One region of the Vibrio hippocampi genome, then DNA from elsewhere that is predicted to be linked to it. Evidence: predicted binding sites of a transcription regulator. Region 1 holds the regulator's gene; each other region holds the start of a gene.
What was found. Region 1 encodes PurR, which represses purine synthesis genes. Its sites were predicted from a motif close to TNANGNAAACGTTTNCNTNA; they were not measured.

Region 1 (4,104 bases):
TACCGGGATAAGGCGCAATGACAGCAGGTAAAATGCGCCGTCTTTACGAACGCCTTCATTGATGGTGGTTAACTTAGAAGCGAATTTGGATTGGACCCAGTCGCGCAAGAAAAACCGACTGCTTAAAAAGGCGAGTGTTGCGCCAATTGTACTCGCGAATGAAACTAAGCCTAAACTGGTCCAAAAACCAAACAGCGCGGCACCTAGTAACGTCACTACAGCGGCACCGGGTATAGAAAATGCGGTAATAGCGATATACGCAAAAAAGTAAATTGATGTCGCTAAAACAAAATTAGCGTCAATAAATTCCGCTAACGCGAGTTGCTGAGCTTTAGCATTTTCAAGAGTCAGATATTGACCGAAATGGATACCCGCCCAAACAACGAGGATAACCAGTAACACCCCGACAATGAGTTTTTTACTTGGGGAGCGCTTGGGCGTGTCATGAGTTTGCTTCGTCATCTTTTTTATCCTCTGTCTATATCACTCTATAGTTTAGTAGACAGGTGGATGAGCGAATAACTTTCATCAATAGTAAATTAAATGGGTCTGAAAAAGTCGTTACTATTTCTCATGACTCAGCGAAGTCTTTCGCCTTTCAGCCAAGCCAACCAACGCGAATTAAATTAACTCAGCAAGCTGCTGACGCTTGTCTTGGGGAATCACCGACCAGTGTTTGCCCTCAATTGCGCCTTCAAGCGCCCATAGCAATTCGATACTCACGTTGCCTTTATGTGTGCGTTGGATAGCTTTAAAAGCTTCTACGGAGCCTTGTTGTTGCAATTCAGACACCGAATCAATGCCCGCTTTCTTTAGCATGCGTTCGGTTGTGAGTCGCAAGTTCGGAAGATCTTTAAGTCGAATCGAGGTTGGTTTTTGTTGGGCAATCTTGGCCTGCTTAGCCACCTGTAATGCTTCTTTTGCGTACTCAATGATCTTTTCTGGGGTTTGCCAATAAGCGTCAGGTAGCGCGAAATAGTTGGTGACCACAGGAAACCCACGTTTTTGGTAAACGTAAGGATGGTATGCCAGTTGCTGAAATTTGGTTGCCGTTGATTTGTCTGCACGAATATGAATGCGATCATTGACGACGAGTGCAAACATCGTGTCGTCAATAAATATTCCGAAGCCACCGAACATTGAGCGTGATTTGACCACGCCGATTTCGGAAAACAGCTTCATCGAATTTGTTAAGATAGGTTTATCCATGTTTCTTATTTCTCGGTTTCTATAACTACGCCACCTAGATCAGGTCCGAGAGATTAGCAAAACAGAGGTTATTAATTGTTAGCAAAGTTTGAGAATTTGCTGTTAATTCCTCTGCTGCCATCGGTAACCCCGCTACCTACCTGATTGGGTTTAGGCCGGAGGCTTTGCGTCCCACCTTTTCAAGTGGTTTGCCCTGTGCGTGACAAGCTAAAGAATAAAGGAAAAGCGATTCGATAACGGAGGCTTGACCTGTGAAGTGTGATGTTGGTTCAAAAAATAGAGTGGTTAGAAAGCAATGAATCGACTAGTTCTGTCATGAGAGTAAAAGCCCGCGTCGGGCTTTTATTACAAACATTGCTAGCTGATGAAAGTTATCTGTTGAGATCCAATACGGAATCACGCTCAATGATTTCTGGATGCATCTCGAAAATACGCTTGTCATGACCTTTATCTTTGATACGCTCAAGCAAAATTTCAAAGGCGTTTTTACCCACGCGTCGCTTCGGTTGGTGAACCGTCGTTAGCGGTGGAGAGAAGTATTCCGCAAGTTCAATGTTATCGTAGCCAATCACAGAGATATCTTCAGGGACTTTGACACCAAGTTGCTGAAGGCGACTCATTAAGCCAAGTGCCATTGTGTCATTAAAACAGAACACAGCCGTTGGACGATCTTCCATCGCCGCGATTCGGTTTGCTGCAATGACTGCGGTATCACACTCGAAATTACCCTCAAGGATTCGGTCAGCTTTCATTTCGATGCCCGCTTCGGTCATGGCTCGCTTATAACCATCAATACGCTCTTGGCAGACGGCTTTTTCCAGATGACCACTTAAACAAGCGATATCGGTATGACCTTTACCAATCAGGAATTTAGTGGCTAGATAGCCACCTTCTTCTGAGTTATCAATGATTTTATCCGCTTGTGAGCTTTCTGGGCCCCAGTCCATGATAACTTTTGGTATATCGGCATGGCGATCAAGCATTTCTAACAACTCTTCCGTGAGGTCGGAGCACATCACCAAAATACCATCGACACGTTTTTCCGCCAGCATGCGAATATAATCGCGCTGCTTCTCATATACACCACCTGTGTTACACAGAATTAGGGTATAGCCTTGGCGATAACAGTAACTTTCTACACCGTCGATCACTTCCGAAAAGAATAGGTTGGTTGATTGGGTCACCAACATGCCTATGGTTTTGGTCGTGTTACACTTTAAACTGCGAGCCACGGCACTTGGTGCGTAGTTAAGCTCGTCAACCGCGGCCATGACTTTTTCTTGTGTCGTTTCTGCCACGAAGCGAGTTTTGTTAATGACGTGAGAAACGGTGGTCGTTGAAACGCCAGCGAGACGAGCTACATCTTTTATCGTTGCCATCGCGATATCCTAATATCTCACCTTCTGCTTCAAAACGGACACGAAGAGAAAGTGGTAAATAAGCAAGGTTTCATGCCTATTTAAAGTTAACCAGAGCGACTATAAATCGCTGAAACGGCGAATTGTATGTCGAGCATCCATTGCAAGCAATGTAAATCTGTATAAATTTATATCAGTGGCGAGATGTGCCACTGAATTTCCAATAGAATCGGCAAGTTACGCTGACTCCTAAGGACGCAGATAAGTCAGGTCTAATTGGCAAAATGCGACTAATAGAGCACTACAGGCTGAATAAAATCCAAACTCATCGTGTTTTTCACACGCTTGACTGAATTGTTCGATCCAAGTGAGTAGGTGCTGCTCAATAAAGTCAGCTTGCTCTGAGAACGCTTCGTTAAGATGTTTTTCAGCCTCAAGTTCGTTGCTGCGAATAATGAGGTTGCCAAGATAATCTAATTCAATGGCGAGGTGATCCGCGGGTTCATTGAGATCTTTCGTGACGGCAATATTGTGCTTGGTTAATAATTGCTGCATTTGTAAAGCGGGTTCGCCATTAAGAAGACCGGATTTATCAAGATAAATTGAAGCGTATGGCAGTGCGCCATGTTTATCACTTTTCAAGAAAAGCTCGCAGAAGTCGGCGGATAGTTCGAGTTGAGCATCGTGGCGAACCTGCAGACGGTTCAGTGCGTCCACCAATTTGTCGATAGGTTGTTTTAGCGCTTCGTTTTCACCTAACCCAGACAAGAAAGCGCGGATCTCTGGCGATTGATATTGCTCTAGTTCACTTTCTGTTAACTCTTTGGTGAATAAACTTGATAACCACCAGTAGATTTCTGCGCGTTGTTCATTAAAGGCTTTTACTTCTTGCACTTTGGTACTCTCCAGCAAATATTCTATGGGTATATACCCAAGTTATTCATAGTGTAGACAAAAAATATGAATAACAGTCACTCACAATGTGAAAAAAAACCAAACAATATAAAGTAATATGAATAAATTAAAACTAAACTTTGAAGCATAAGGAATGGGGTGCGTATTGGCGTGGTGCTGAATCAAGGTTTTCTTAAATAAATAGACTCACTGCTAGTATCTTGAAGCGTAACGCTTAAAATGGCAGTGGGGTCAAGATTAGAAGAAGTAGAAACAATGAAATATCATGTTTTGGTCGTCGAAGATGATGTCGTGACAAGAAGCAAACTCGTGGGTTACTTTGAACACGAAGGCTATCTCGTCAGTGAAGCTGAAAACGGTGAGCAGATGAGACAAGTGCTGTCTGAATCGAGTGTCGATCTGGTGATGCTAGATATCAATCTGCCGGGCGAGGATGGTTTAACCCTTACCCGTGAATTAAGAAGCCAATCAGACATCGGTATTGTGCTGGTGACTGGGCGCACCGACAGCATCGATCGTATCGTTGGTCTCGAAATGGGCGCTGACGACTATGTGACGAAACCGTTTGAATATCGTGAGTTACTGGTCAGAGTGAAGAATTTACTTTGGCGTATTGCTCTGG
Region 2 (4,104 bases), on a different contig from region 1:
CTAGATGGTTGAGCTTTTCATCATTTTGACACCATCTTCCAACAGTGCCAGTTGCTCGGAACCTTTTTCGGTGGCAAGCGGTTTTACCGCATTAATCATCTGAAGCATACCCTGCTGTACCACTTCTTCTGTAATGCGTGTTTTTGGAGACATTGCAGAGCGGTAACTCAGCCAACTCACGGCCATCAAGTGCAATGTCACAACCAAGCTTTTAAGCTCTTTCTCTTTGAGCGCGAGCAAATTCATATCCACAAACGCTTTAAGGATGTTAATCAAGTTGCCTTGAAGGCGATCTTGTACATTGATGTAATCGGTATGAAGCTCAGGATCACGTTGTAAGATTTCGGGCAAGTTGGCGTAGAAAAATCGATATTTCCACATCAAAGTAAAAATGGAATCAAGGTAATGCTTAAGGAGTCCAAGACTCTCTTGCTGCCCTTGAACTGGCGAAAAGCGCTCAATCAACTCTTTCGAATAAAGGGAGAAAATTTCTCGTACTATCTCCTGCTTATTGCGGAAGTGATAGTAAAGATTGCCAGGGCTGATTTCGAGTTGGCTTGAAATATGATTGGTCGTAACATTACGCTCACCATCTGAGTTAAACATTTCAAGCGCCGTGTGGACAATTCGATCACGCGTTTTCATTATATATTCCCTTTCCCCCTAAATCACAAAACAGTATACGCAAGTCATTTAAAGATTCTAGGTACTTCTCTAGCAGGAGTAACACCGCCTCTATCTGCAGTCACAAAAAAAGCACTCAATTGAGTGCTTAATCAACATTTGTTTGCAACAGACTCATTATTAACCATTTTATCTGTTAACAAATACCGTGTTATTCCACTTCATCCATTTTGCCAAGCAGGTTACGAATACGCTCTTGCCATTGTGAATGCTCTTGTTGCATCTGCGCATTTTTCGCTTCTAGCTCTTCACGGCTGTTTTTTAGTTGCTCGGCTTGGTTTGCAAGCTCCGTTTTTTGCTCTTTAAGCTCTTCAACTTCCATTTGCAATAGAGCGATTGTGTCAACCGCAGTTTGAATTTTTGCTTCTAGCTGTTCTAATACTTCAAAAGACATCTCGGCCTACCTTATTCAATTTATATGGAAGCGCTATGTTCCACTTAACATTGCCCCTATTCTACTCAGCCTAGCTCAGATAGACACGCGCTATATTGAATTTCGATCCTATTTGCGCAAAAAAACAACATATAGTTCGATGAAAAAATCCAAAGTCTCGCCATTTAACTCTTTTCATATTCACATCGCAATTATTTACCGCAAACTTGATTTGGTCATGTACTCCGTCCGCTAAAAACGCAAACGTTTCCATTGAGATGTGCTAGAATCCCGCGTTGTAAATTCTTTCGTCTATTTTCTGTTTTTTTGGAGTCTATATGAAGCGCGATTTAGCAATGGCTTTTTCACGAGTTACCGAAGGTGCAGCTCTTGCTGGGTACAAATGGTTGGGTCGAGGTGACAAAAACGCAGCGGACGGTGCTGCTGTTGAGGTGATGCGTAGCCTGCTTAATAAGACCGAAATCAGTGGTGAGATTGTTATTGGCGAAGGAGAAATCGATGATGCTCCTATGCTGTTTATCGGTGAACATGTCGGCGTCGGTGGCGATGCGGTTGATATTGCTGTTGACCCTATTGAAGGCACTCGCATGACCGCGATGGGTCAATCAAACGCGCTCGCTGTATTGGCGGCTGGCGAAAAAGGCAGTTTCCTAAAAGCGCCTGATATGTACATGGAAAAGTTGGTGGTTGGTCCTGGTGCTAAAGGGGTCATAGACCTTGCACTTCCTCTTGCCGACAACCTAAAAAACATCGCTAAAGCCCTGAATAAACCTCTCGACACTCTCGTGGTAACAACGCTGGCTAAACCGCGCCACGACCAAGTTATTCAAGAGATGCAAGCTATGGGTGTCCGTGTATTTGCTGTGCCCGATGGTGACGTCGCTGCTTCAGTATTAACTTGTATGCCTGACAGTGAAGTTGATGTGATGTACTGCATTGGCGGTGCGCCTGAAGGGGTGGTTTCTGCCGCAGTCATTCGAGCGCTAGACGGTGATATGCATGGTCGTCTACTACCAAGACATGAAGTCAAAGGCGACAACGAAGAAAACCGCAAAGCGGGCGAGCAAGAACTGGCTCGCTGCAAAGAGATGGGCGTTGAAGCAAATGTCATTCTTCGTATGGAAGATATGGCTCGCAGTGACAATATTATTTTCTCAGCGACCGGTATCACTAAAGGTGATCTTCTAGAAGGGATTAGCCGTTCAGGAAACATTGCAACCACCGAGACGCTACTTATCCGTGGTCGTTGCCGCACTATCCGTCGCATTAAATCAACGCACTACCTAGAAAGAAAAGATCCAGAAATCAGAGATATTATTCTGTAATCTGCCTGCGCTAAATAGCCTGAAAACGTCGAATATTTTCGGCGTTTTTTGTTTTTCAATTGGCGGACTTGCTACGGATATTGAGAGATAAGTAAATAATTTGCTTTATAAAACCATTGCGCCATAATAGCCTGTGCAATCGGTTTACTTACTTTATTATCCATTACCATGAAAGCTACTGAACAGATTATCAACATCATAAAACGTGAAGGTGCGGTGACGGCTAAATCCATCGCAGAGCGACTCGCCATTACTACTATGGGGGCAAGGCAGCACTTGCAGATCCTCGAAGAAGAGCAGTTGCTGCAATTTGAAGATGTGAAAGTTAAAGTAGGTAGACCCAATAGACACTGGTCATTGACCGATCAAGGTCATGCCTATTTTGCCGATAAGCACAGCGATCTTACGGTACAGTTTATTGATGCGATTGAAGATATTTTTGGTGAAGATGGCTTAAAAAAGGTCGCCAATAAAAGAGAGCAACAAACTCTTGAGCATTACCAACCGCATCTAACTTCACTGACCGATTTAAAAAACAAAGTGATGAAACTGGCTCAACTAAGAGAGTCTGACGGTTACATGGCTGAGTTTGTTGAATTGGAAAATGGGTTTGCCTTAATTGAGAATCACTGCCCTATCTGCAAAGCAGCCACGCGTTGTGAATTACTGTGTCAATCTGAACTTAACGTGTTTCAATCTTTGCTAGGGGACGAGGTCAGCGTGACGCGCAGTGAGCACATCGTTCAAGGTGCTAGACGCTGTCTGTATCACTTTTCATACAAGGCTGACGCCTAAAAAACAAGCTAGAGTTAACCAAATTCGACAGGCAATCATAACGTTAGCCTCTTAACTCTTTTCCAGCAACCTTGTGGCAATCTCATTTCTGTTACAGATTATAATCTGCATTCACTTTATCTTTGCGATAAACGCTCCTACGCTCAAATCATGGCTTGGTCTTTTCATGGAGCGAAAATTATGACACAGAGTATTCATCTCCCTTCGTTTGACGAACTCGCCGCGCTGGCAAAAGATAATCCAGAAAAGTTGACTCAACTTAGACAACAACTGTGTGACCAATACATCGACACCTGCTCAGAAGCGATGCAAACGCGACTGACTGCTCAACAGTCTCACATCGAACGAGTCCTACAAAAAGCCAAAAATCCGATCCACGCCAATGTGCTACTGCGTGATGAACTGCATCGCCAAATCGTCAAATTTTCCAAAGCACTTAATGGTGAACAGTTAGAACCCTCAACCGGTGCGACGATCTTACCTTTTGGGCGTAAAGAAGAGTGGCGATAGTCGTCCGCCTAACTCTGCCTAATACGGCTTATGATGAAGCTTTATAAGGTAATGTTTTTAAGTTTTCTGAAGCAGGCTTTATCCATGTCGACCATATTGACCGTCAGGCTACTAATGTGACTGGCCTGCTGCTGTAACACCGCAAGTAATGCATCAGCGAGCACCTGTTTCTGCTCCATGCTACGTCCGGCAAGCAGTTCAAAGTGAATATGGATAAAATCTTCAGTGTCACCACGCTCCCCAATTAACCACTGGTGATAGCGGTGACTTCGAGATTTCACATCACGGCTATCAAACAAATCACAATCAAGCGCGACTTGATGTAAGTCCTGCAGCAGTCCTTGTAAATTAAGGCGCTCCTCTGCAGTATGTGAATACTCCATTACTAAATTAGGC
Region 3 (4,104 bases), 810 kb from region 1:
TCTTGCGACCGAATATCAAGTGTCGGCGTCCACCGCCCACTTGACGCCATAGAACCGCACTACGAATACCAGAGAGCAAAAGCGCGCGCACTTTTTGCTGAACCCCAGTTTGTTGTAAAACTGCCGGAGTCCCAGTCACTTGGATTCTTGGACCGATTGGGCTAATGACATCGAGATAGATGCTGGCAAGGTTGCTGACCATCTGTTCATCTAACAGCTCATAATGATCAAGTTGACGAGAGACGGTTTGTAAACGGTCACCAAGTTGCGACATGGCGTCGTTGCGGCTGTTGAGTTTACGCTCTAGTGCCAACAGGCTAATCATATAACGAGTAATCTCACTACCTTTCGGCGTGCTGTCGATACCATTAACCAGACACTCAAGACCGATCTTAAGGTCAGCTTCACGACCGAAGACACCCAGAGTGTTTGCTGGGTTTAGGTTAGAAATTGCCTTTAATTGGGTTTCAAACGCGTCTGAATCACAATAACCGTCTCTCGCGACTTGTTGAACAAGAGCCACTGCTTGGCATATTCCAGCAAAAGCGATAGTACGGTCATAAAGTGTGTTAGCCACGTAATTCTCCTCTATTAAATTCTTTGTTCGATGATGCCGCCGCCTAGGCAGACGTCGTCAAGATAGAACACCGCAGATTGTCCCGGTGTTACTGCCACTTGTGGTTCATCAAAGATCACCTTGATGTTGTTATCATCTATGGGAATGATAGTACAAGGAATATCTTGTTGACGGTAACGAGTTTTAACCGAACATTGCAGCGGTTCAGTGATTACGCCACGATCTACCCAGTGAAGTTGCGACGCAACGAGTCCGTTAGATTTTAGCAACGGATGGTCTGCCCCTTGCACGGCGATAAGCACATTGCGTTTTAGGTCTTTTTCCGCCACATACCAAGGGTCTTCATTACCACCGCCGCCTTTTTGGCCGCCAATGTGTAGACCCTTACGTTGACCAAGTGTGTGATACATCAAGCCTTGGTGTTCGCCAATCTCTTTACCTTCAGGGGTTTCGATTTTACCCGGTTGTGCGGGTAAATAGCGAGATAAGAAATCAGTAAATTTGCGTTCACCGATAAAACAGATACCGGTCGAATCTTTTTTCTTGGCGGTGATCAAATCTTGCTCTTCGGCAATACGGCGAACTTCTGGTTTTTCTAAATCGCCGACCGGGAATAGGCTTCGCGCTACTTGATCGTGGCTCAATGTATATAAGAAGTAGCTTTGGTCTTTATTACCGTCTAGACCACGTAACATCTGTGGTTTTTCACCATTTTCTGGGAATGAGCGACGGACATAATGACCCATAGCGATATAGTCTGCCTCGAGAACTTCGTCAGCAAACTCTAAAAACGCCTTAAATTTGATCTCTTTATTACAAAGAATATCGGGGTTTGGTGTGCGACCCGCTTTATATTCAGCAAGAAAATACTCAAACACATTATCCCAGTATTCCGCAGCGAAATTGATGGTATGTAGGTGGATACCTAGCTTATCACAAACTGCTTGAGCGTCAGCGAGGTCTTCTGCGGCCGTGCAGTATTCTTCGTTATCATCTTCTTCCCAGTTCTTCATGAACAGGCCTTCAACTTGGTAGCCTTGCTGCTTCAAAAGATAAGCTGAAACAGAAGAGTCTACGCCGCCGGACATACCGACAATGACTTTCTTTTGGCTGTTATCAGACATAGTTAAATATTCACCTAAATCAATTGGACGCCGATTCTAACAGAAAGCGAATCAGCAATACAGTTGCGCGATACAAATCACGTTTTGTCACGATTTCTTGCTCGATTCGAGCCAAAGGATAAGTGCAAATCCCGTGCTCGAACTCAGTGCTCAGCATACGAAAATGGGTCTTTAACAGCGAAAAAACAAGGTCATTTAAAATAATTATTATGCGTAAACGTTTGCGGCTGTTGCTCAATTTGCTCCCATCATCTATACAGAGTTAGAATCACCCGCAAATTTTTATAGTGAAAGAAAATCAATGAAATTTCCTGGCCAAAGAAAATCAAAGCACTATTTCCCTGTACATGCTCGTGACCCTCTGGTGACACCGGCAACCAATAATAAAAAAATGGCGAAAACTCATATCATCGGCATTGACCAAACTCTAGTCGATATCGAAGCAAAGGTTGATAGTGAGTTCATTGAGAGATTCGGTTTAAGCAAAGGTCACTCATTAGTTATTGATGACGCGACTGCTGAGACGCTTTATAACGAGCTAAAACAAAAAGAATTGATCTCCAATGAGTTTGCGGGTGGAACAGTCGGTAATACGTTACACAATTTCTCGGTGTTAGCGGATGATAAATCGGTATTACTGGGAGTAATGAGTCAGGATATTAAAATCGGTGGTTATGGATATCGTTATCTCTGTAACACTTCGAGCCGCATGGATCTCAATTACTTGCAAGCCGTCGATGGCGCGATAGGTCGTTGTTTTACATTAATAACGGAAGATGGTGAGCGTACTTTTGCTATTAGCGAAGGGCAAATGAACCAACTTCGACCAGAGAGCATTCCGGAAAAAGTATTTAAAAATGCGTCGGCGTTAGTATTAACTTCTTATTTAGTCCGCTGTAAACCGGGTGACCCAATGCCTGAAGCGACGATGCAGGCAATTGAATATGCAAAAAAACACAATGTTCCTGTGGTATTAACATTAGGCACTCGTTTTGTTATTCAAGAAGATCCCGAGTATTGGCAACAGTTTTTAAAGCAGCACGTGACTGTTGTAGCGATGAATGAAGATGAAGCCGAAGCATTAACGGGCGATAGTGATCCATTATCCGCCGCTGACAAAGTATTGCAGTGGGTGGATTTAGTGCTGTGTACCGCAGGTCCCGTTGGACTATTTATGGCAGGTTACACAGAAGATAGTGCTAAACGAGAAACGTCGTTGCCATTACTTCCGGGTAATATTGCCGAGTTCAACCGTTTTGAATTTAGTCGCCCGGCATTAAGAGCAGAGTGTGAAGAACCACTAAAGGTTTATTCACATATTGCGCCTTATATGGGTGGACCGGAAAAAATTAAAAATACCAATGGTGCAGGGGATGCAGCATTGTCGGCACTGTTGCATGATATGGCGGCGAACAAATACCACAGAGGTAATGTGCCTAATTCAAGCAAACATCAACATTCGTTCATTACTTACTCATCATTTTCTCAAGTCTGCAAATATGCCAACCGAGCGAGTTATGAAGTTTTGGTTCAGCATTCCCCTCGTTTATCTCGCGGATTACCAGAGAGAGAAGACAGCCTTGAAGAGGCTTATTGGGAAAGATAAAAATTGCAAAGATAAAAAAAGCGCCGAAAGGCGCTTTTTTTTCACTTGTAAAAGTGAGATTAGATCTCGAACTCTTCTAAAGACTTACCTGCATCAAGCTGAGTTTGAATTGCAGAAGGTGTACGACCTTGACCCGTCCAAGTTTTTTCTTCGCCGTTTGCATCAATATATTTATATTTAGCAGGACGAGGAGCGCGCTTAGATTTACCTTTAGATTTGCTTTCGCCAGCAAGCGCCGCAATAAGGTCTTCAACATCAATACCATCTTTAGCGATCATTTGCGCGTATTCGCTTAATTTAGCTTCGCGTTCTTCTTTAGCTGCACGTTCTTCCGCTTCAGATTCTTGTCTTTCGCTAACAACAATCGTTAACTTCTCAAGAGCTTCTTCTAATTGCTCAAGAGTCAGTTCACGAGAAAAAGCACGAAGGCTACGGATATTTAGTAGAGTTTTAGTTAATTCAGACATGTGAATTCCCATCTTTAATATTAGGTTATTGGTTAATAATAAACTCGAAGTTTAGCTATGACAATATTTATTGCTTAATTATATGCGAATTTCTAATTATTGGTTACAAATTGGAGATCAAAACAGTCTCATTAATGATAACGGTGTTTTATAGGAAGACAATCTTAGTATTAATTAGTTCCAATGATGAGTAATAGCGATTAAAAAATTTTCAACAGAATGTGTTTGCCGTTGCATATACAGTTAAGTGGCAATGAGGATTATCTGAACGAGATGTCATTTCAAAGGAAGTATGCGGCCAACATTGAGCTATTAACATAAATAGGATTA
Region 4 (4,104 bases), on a different contig from region 1:
TTTTTATTGGTGGTAAGCAATTGTTGCTAGTATACCCAAGTCACCTCAAGATGTGAGGTTCAGCGAGATTTGCTTGAGTCAATCTGGCTGATATCAACCGTTACGCTACTGGTTAAGCATCGCCACATGCTCGATCACTTCCGGCATGGAGGCTAAACAGGTCACGTTGTGGTGTTGATATTGATTTCTCGGATTGAAGTGAATGGTCTGAATATTAGCATCAATTCCCATGGTCACCCCTTTAGCGGTATCATCGATATAGAGACAATCTTGTACGCGAAAACCCATCATAGTGGTGGCGTAATGGAGTAAATCTGGCTCGGGTTTCCAGCTATTTGCCTCAAAGGCTGAGATGATTTTACCTTTAAAACGAGCGTCCAACCCCACTATCGAAAGCAGTTGTTGTGCTTTACTGGGGGGACTGTTCGTCACCACGCAATACTCGACGCTAGAATGGTCTAAATAATCCAGTACAGCTTCTACTCCGGTCATAGGCTGTAGGTTTTGCGTAAATAGCCTTTCGGTTTGCTGGCGATATAGCGGCTCAAGCATATCAAGTGACACTTGGCTGCCAGCTAAGGTTTGAGTTCGAGTAAGAACATCGGCAATTTTGCCACCGACAAAATTATCACAAACTTGTTGGAGATCGAGATCAACACCGACTTGTTTAAAAGCGTTGACAAGTGCCTGACAACAAAGTGGTTCACTGTCTACCAAAGTGCCATCACAATCAAAAACTACACATTTTACCGCTGACATAATTGCTCTTTATTATTCTTTATCGGATAAACAAAGGTTAAAACAAAATGTCAGCAGGCAGTAAGCCAAGAGTTTCAGATTGTGGTATACGGCGCATTTAATGTGAAGAATTTACGCCTAGATCACCGTTTTTCAAACCATATCTGACCGCGATTAAGTTCAGGTTTGTCTGCCAACAATGAAGCGACCGATTGCTCCAACGTCTTACCGAGTGGTGCGACGATATCCGACAACAGCAGCATTGAGTCATTTTGAGACACAAGCGCTGCACTCACAGCTTCGCCCTGCTCAAAACCAACGTAAATCTGATAATCGGGTTCAAAGATAATTTGAGTGAGGAATTCGACAATCAGTGCCTGATCTTTTTCGCTTGCCCAGAGCTTAGATTGCAAAATAGAAAACATAATGGTTAAACGGTGGAAATCCGCTAAATGCCATTCGATGTTGGTGTCGTTATCAGTGGTCGCTGGAGAAAATTCTTCGATATGGCGACTTGATAAAGAAGAGAGATACAGCTCACGTCCTGCTAAACTTTCTTTTGTTGGGAAATCAACTTCAACCTGATCGACCAACCAATGGTTTTTGGCGTTATAAAGACTTGCTGCGATATCTTTCATAGTAATCCTGTATTGTTTTTTGTTACCTTAATGCAAGGTATAGCGCGCTATTTTCCATGATGCTGATACCATGAAGCGGAACTAAGATACTATATCAGGCTGCAATTCACCATAAAACAAACTGTTATTAGCGCTACAACAAGGACTTAAATATGAAAAAGAGACTATCCGCTTTATTTATCACCGCTCTGCTAGTGGGTTGCTCTGACAACGAGGTCGGTGACGTTTCTCTCGGTCTCTTTACGTTGAAAGATATCAAAATCGAGAACTTAAAAGACGATGTAGTCACTGGTGTCACCTGCCATGTTGCTTCTATTGAAGCGGACTTAAGCTTATCGGATCCAAGTGACAGCTCCATATCATGCCGTCAAACGGGTGAAATTACGCCTGAAATGATTGCTAAAATCGACAGGAGTAAGTCTGGTGAAGTGGTCTTTAAAAAATCCAAAAGTATTTTCTTCAAGACGATGAAAGTTCGTCGAATCTATGATGCCGATAACCAAACCCTGCTTTATCTGTCTTACACCACCAAAGAGACCGATGGTAGTTTCAAGCATAGTTTATCAACCGTACCGCTTTGGGGAACAAAAGCCTATAGCGAGGCGCCCGTTACAGTTGAGTAATACTAGTAACCGCCACTCAATCGAGTGGCGGTTTTGTCTTCAACCTGTCAGTGGCAACACTATCAATTAATGCCTCTGCTATCGGCTCCATCGCAACCCGCTGCTCATTGCTCATTGCCCTGGTTTGGTGGACTCTCTCCTTGGCATCAACAACGTTTTACCTTGGCAACGAACACCTTTTTGAGACATTTATAAATAACTCAGCTATTCTCTCTCCACTATGACTCTCTGTTGATTACTCATGCTTTGAATCACTTAACTATCCAATTGCACAAAATTAACACAATCTGTCAGATTTATGGCTTTACAAAGCATTTTGAACGGGTATTATCTCGCGCAAACGTTTACGTCACCAGTTTTAATGATTATTAAGGGCTGTTAATGCTATCTGATATTGACATTTGTCGTACTACTAAACTCGCTTCAATAACGGACATCGCGACCCAATCTGGTCTTCTAGCACAAGAGTTTCACCCGCAGGGACAATATAAAGCTAAGGTTTCGCTTAAAGCGTTACACCGTGTAAAAGATAATATTAGTGGCAAGCTCGTCGTGGTGACTGCCATTACGCCTACCCCGCTTGGTGAAGGTAAAACCGTGACGACTATTGGTCTCTCTCAAGGCTTAAAAAAATTACAAAAGTCGGTTTTTGCTTGTATTCGTCAGCCTTCCATGGGACCGATCTTTGGTGTCAAAGGCGGAGCTGCGGGCGGTGGATTTTCACAAGTCGCACCCATGGAAGAGTTAAACCTGCACCTGACCGGAGATATTCATGCGGTTACGGCGGCGCATAATCTTGCTTCGGCAGCTTTAGATGCCCGCATATACCACGAACAGCGTCAAGGTTATGATGACTTTGAGGCTCGCACGGGTCTAAAAGCATTGCGGATCGATGTGCGTAACGTAGTTTGGAAACGTGTTGTCGACCACAATGATCGCGCATTGCGCATGGTGACGGTAGGACGTAACGAAGCGAATAAAACTATTAATGGTTACGAGCGTGAAGATGGGTTTGATATTTCTGCCGCCTCTGAGCTTATGGCTATTCTTGCTCTCTCTGAGGACCTTGCCGACTTACGACGCCGTATCGGTAAAATCGTGTTAGCTTACTCGCTCGATGGTACACCGATCACCACAGAAGATCTTCAGGTCGCAGGCGCGATGGCGGTGAGCATGAAGGACACGATTGAACCAACGTTGATGCAGACACTTGAAGGTGTGCCTACCTTGGTTCATACCGGTCCATTTGCCAATATCGCTCATGGTAATTCGTCGGTTATTGCCGATCGTATTGCTACCAAACTCGCTCAGTACACAGTGACTGAAGGCGGCTTTGGATCTGATATGGGCTTCGAAAAAGCCTGTAATATCAAAGCAGCCAGTACCGATAAAAAACCAGATTGTGCTGTTATCGTCGCCACGCTACGTGGCTTAAAGGCGAACTCAGGTTTATATGATCTCAAACCCGGTACGCCGATCCCCGACTCGCTCTATGGTGAAGATCAGATCGCACTTAAAGCCGGTTTTGAAAATCTGAAATGGCACATCAATAATGTGGCTAAATACGGTGTCCCTGCTGTTGTCGCAATCAACCGTTTTCCTCAAGACAGTGAACAAGAGCTTGGGACATTAATGGCGTGGGTTGAAAAGCTTGGCTGTCGCGTTGCAATCAGTGAAGGCTTTGCTAAAGGTGGGACTGGGACAGAAGATCTCGCTCAGCAAGTCATCAGTGCTTGTGAAAGCCCAGCGGATTTTCGACCGCTTTATCGCCAAGAGCAGTCTATCCTAGAGAAATTAACCACAGTCTGTGAAGCGGGCTACGGCGCGGGACGTGTCACTCTCTCCTATCAAGCGCAGCAACAATTGGCGATCTACGAAAAACAAGGCTTCAACCACCTTGCTGTCTGTTTAGCGAAAACTCCGTTATCAATCACCACAGACGGCAGCATTAAAGGTGCGCCAACTGGCTTTGATGTTGTGATTCGTGAGCTTCGATTATGTGCGGGAGCGGGTTTTGTTTACGCACTTTGTGGCAATGTGATGACCATGCCTGGTCTCCCTGATAAACCGGCGTTTATGTCGCTTGATCTCGACCAAGACGGCAA

Region 2: a site for PurR is predicted at 1,314-1,333, ahead of glpX (class II fructose-bisphosphatase). Genes of this name have one in related genera too.
Region 3: a site for PurR is predicted at 1,911-1,930, ahead of L9Q39_RS08985 (inosine/guanosine kinase). Genes of this name have one in related genera too.
Region 4: a site for PurR is predicted at 2,332-2,351, ahead of L9Q39_RS16345 (formate--tetrahydrofolate ligase). Genes of this name have one in related genera too.

Annotation. Positions count from the first base shown of each region.
Region 1 is NZ_CAKLCM010000002.1:670,051-674,154, forward strand. It holds gene L9Q39_RS05515 (TVP38/TMEM64 family protein) at 1-462, opposite strand, end outside; gene L9Q39_RS05520 (TfoX/Sxy family DNA transformation protein) at 622-1,209, opposite strand; cyclic di-GMP riboswitch class I at 1,329-1,412, opposite strand; gene purR (HTH-type transcriptional repressor PurR) at 1,581-2,588, opposite strand; gene torD (molecular chaperone TorD) at 2,817-3,461, opposite strand; gene torR (two-component system response regulator TorR) at 3,738-4,104, shown strand, end outside.
Region 2 is NZ_CAKLCM010000001.1:264,188-268,291, reverse strand. It holds gene L9Q39_RS01305 (TetR/AcrR family transcriptional regulator) at 1-645, opposite strand; gene zapB (cell division protein ZapB) at 836-1,078, opposite strand; gene glpX (class II fructose-bisphosphatase) at 1,396-2,403, shown strand; gene L9Q39_RS01290 (helix-turn-helix transcriptional regulator) at 2,572-3,198, shown strand; gene L9Q39_RS01285 (DUF3135 domain-containing protein) at 3,379-3,708, shown strand; gene L9Q39_RS01280 (5-carboxymethyl-2-hydroxymuconate Delta-isomerase) at 3,750-4,104, opposite strand, start outside.
Region 3 is NZ_CAKLCM010000002.1:1,481,042-1,485,145, reverse strand. It holds gene hflD (high frequency lysogenization protein HflD) at 1-577, opposite strand, end outside; gene mnmA (tRNA 2-thiouridine(34) synthase MnmA) at 592-1,701, opposite strand; gene L9Q39_RS08985 (inosine/guanosine kinase) at 2,003-3,307, shown strand; gene L9Q39_RS08980 (H-NS family histone-like protein) at 3,367-3,774, opposite strand.
Region 4 is NZ_CAKLCM010000003.1:717,622-721,725, reverse strand. It holds gene L9Q39_RS16360 (HAD-IA family hydrolase) at 106-759, opposite strand; gene L9Q39_RS16355 (hypothetical protein) at 882-1,376, opposite strand; gene L9Q39_RS16350 (CreA family protein) at 1,529-1,999, shown strand; gene L9Q39_RS16345 (formate--tetrahydrofolate ligase) at 2,381-4,104, shown strand, end outside.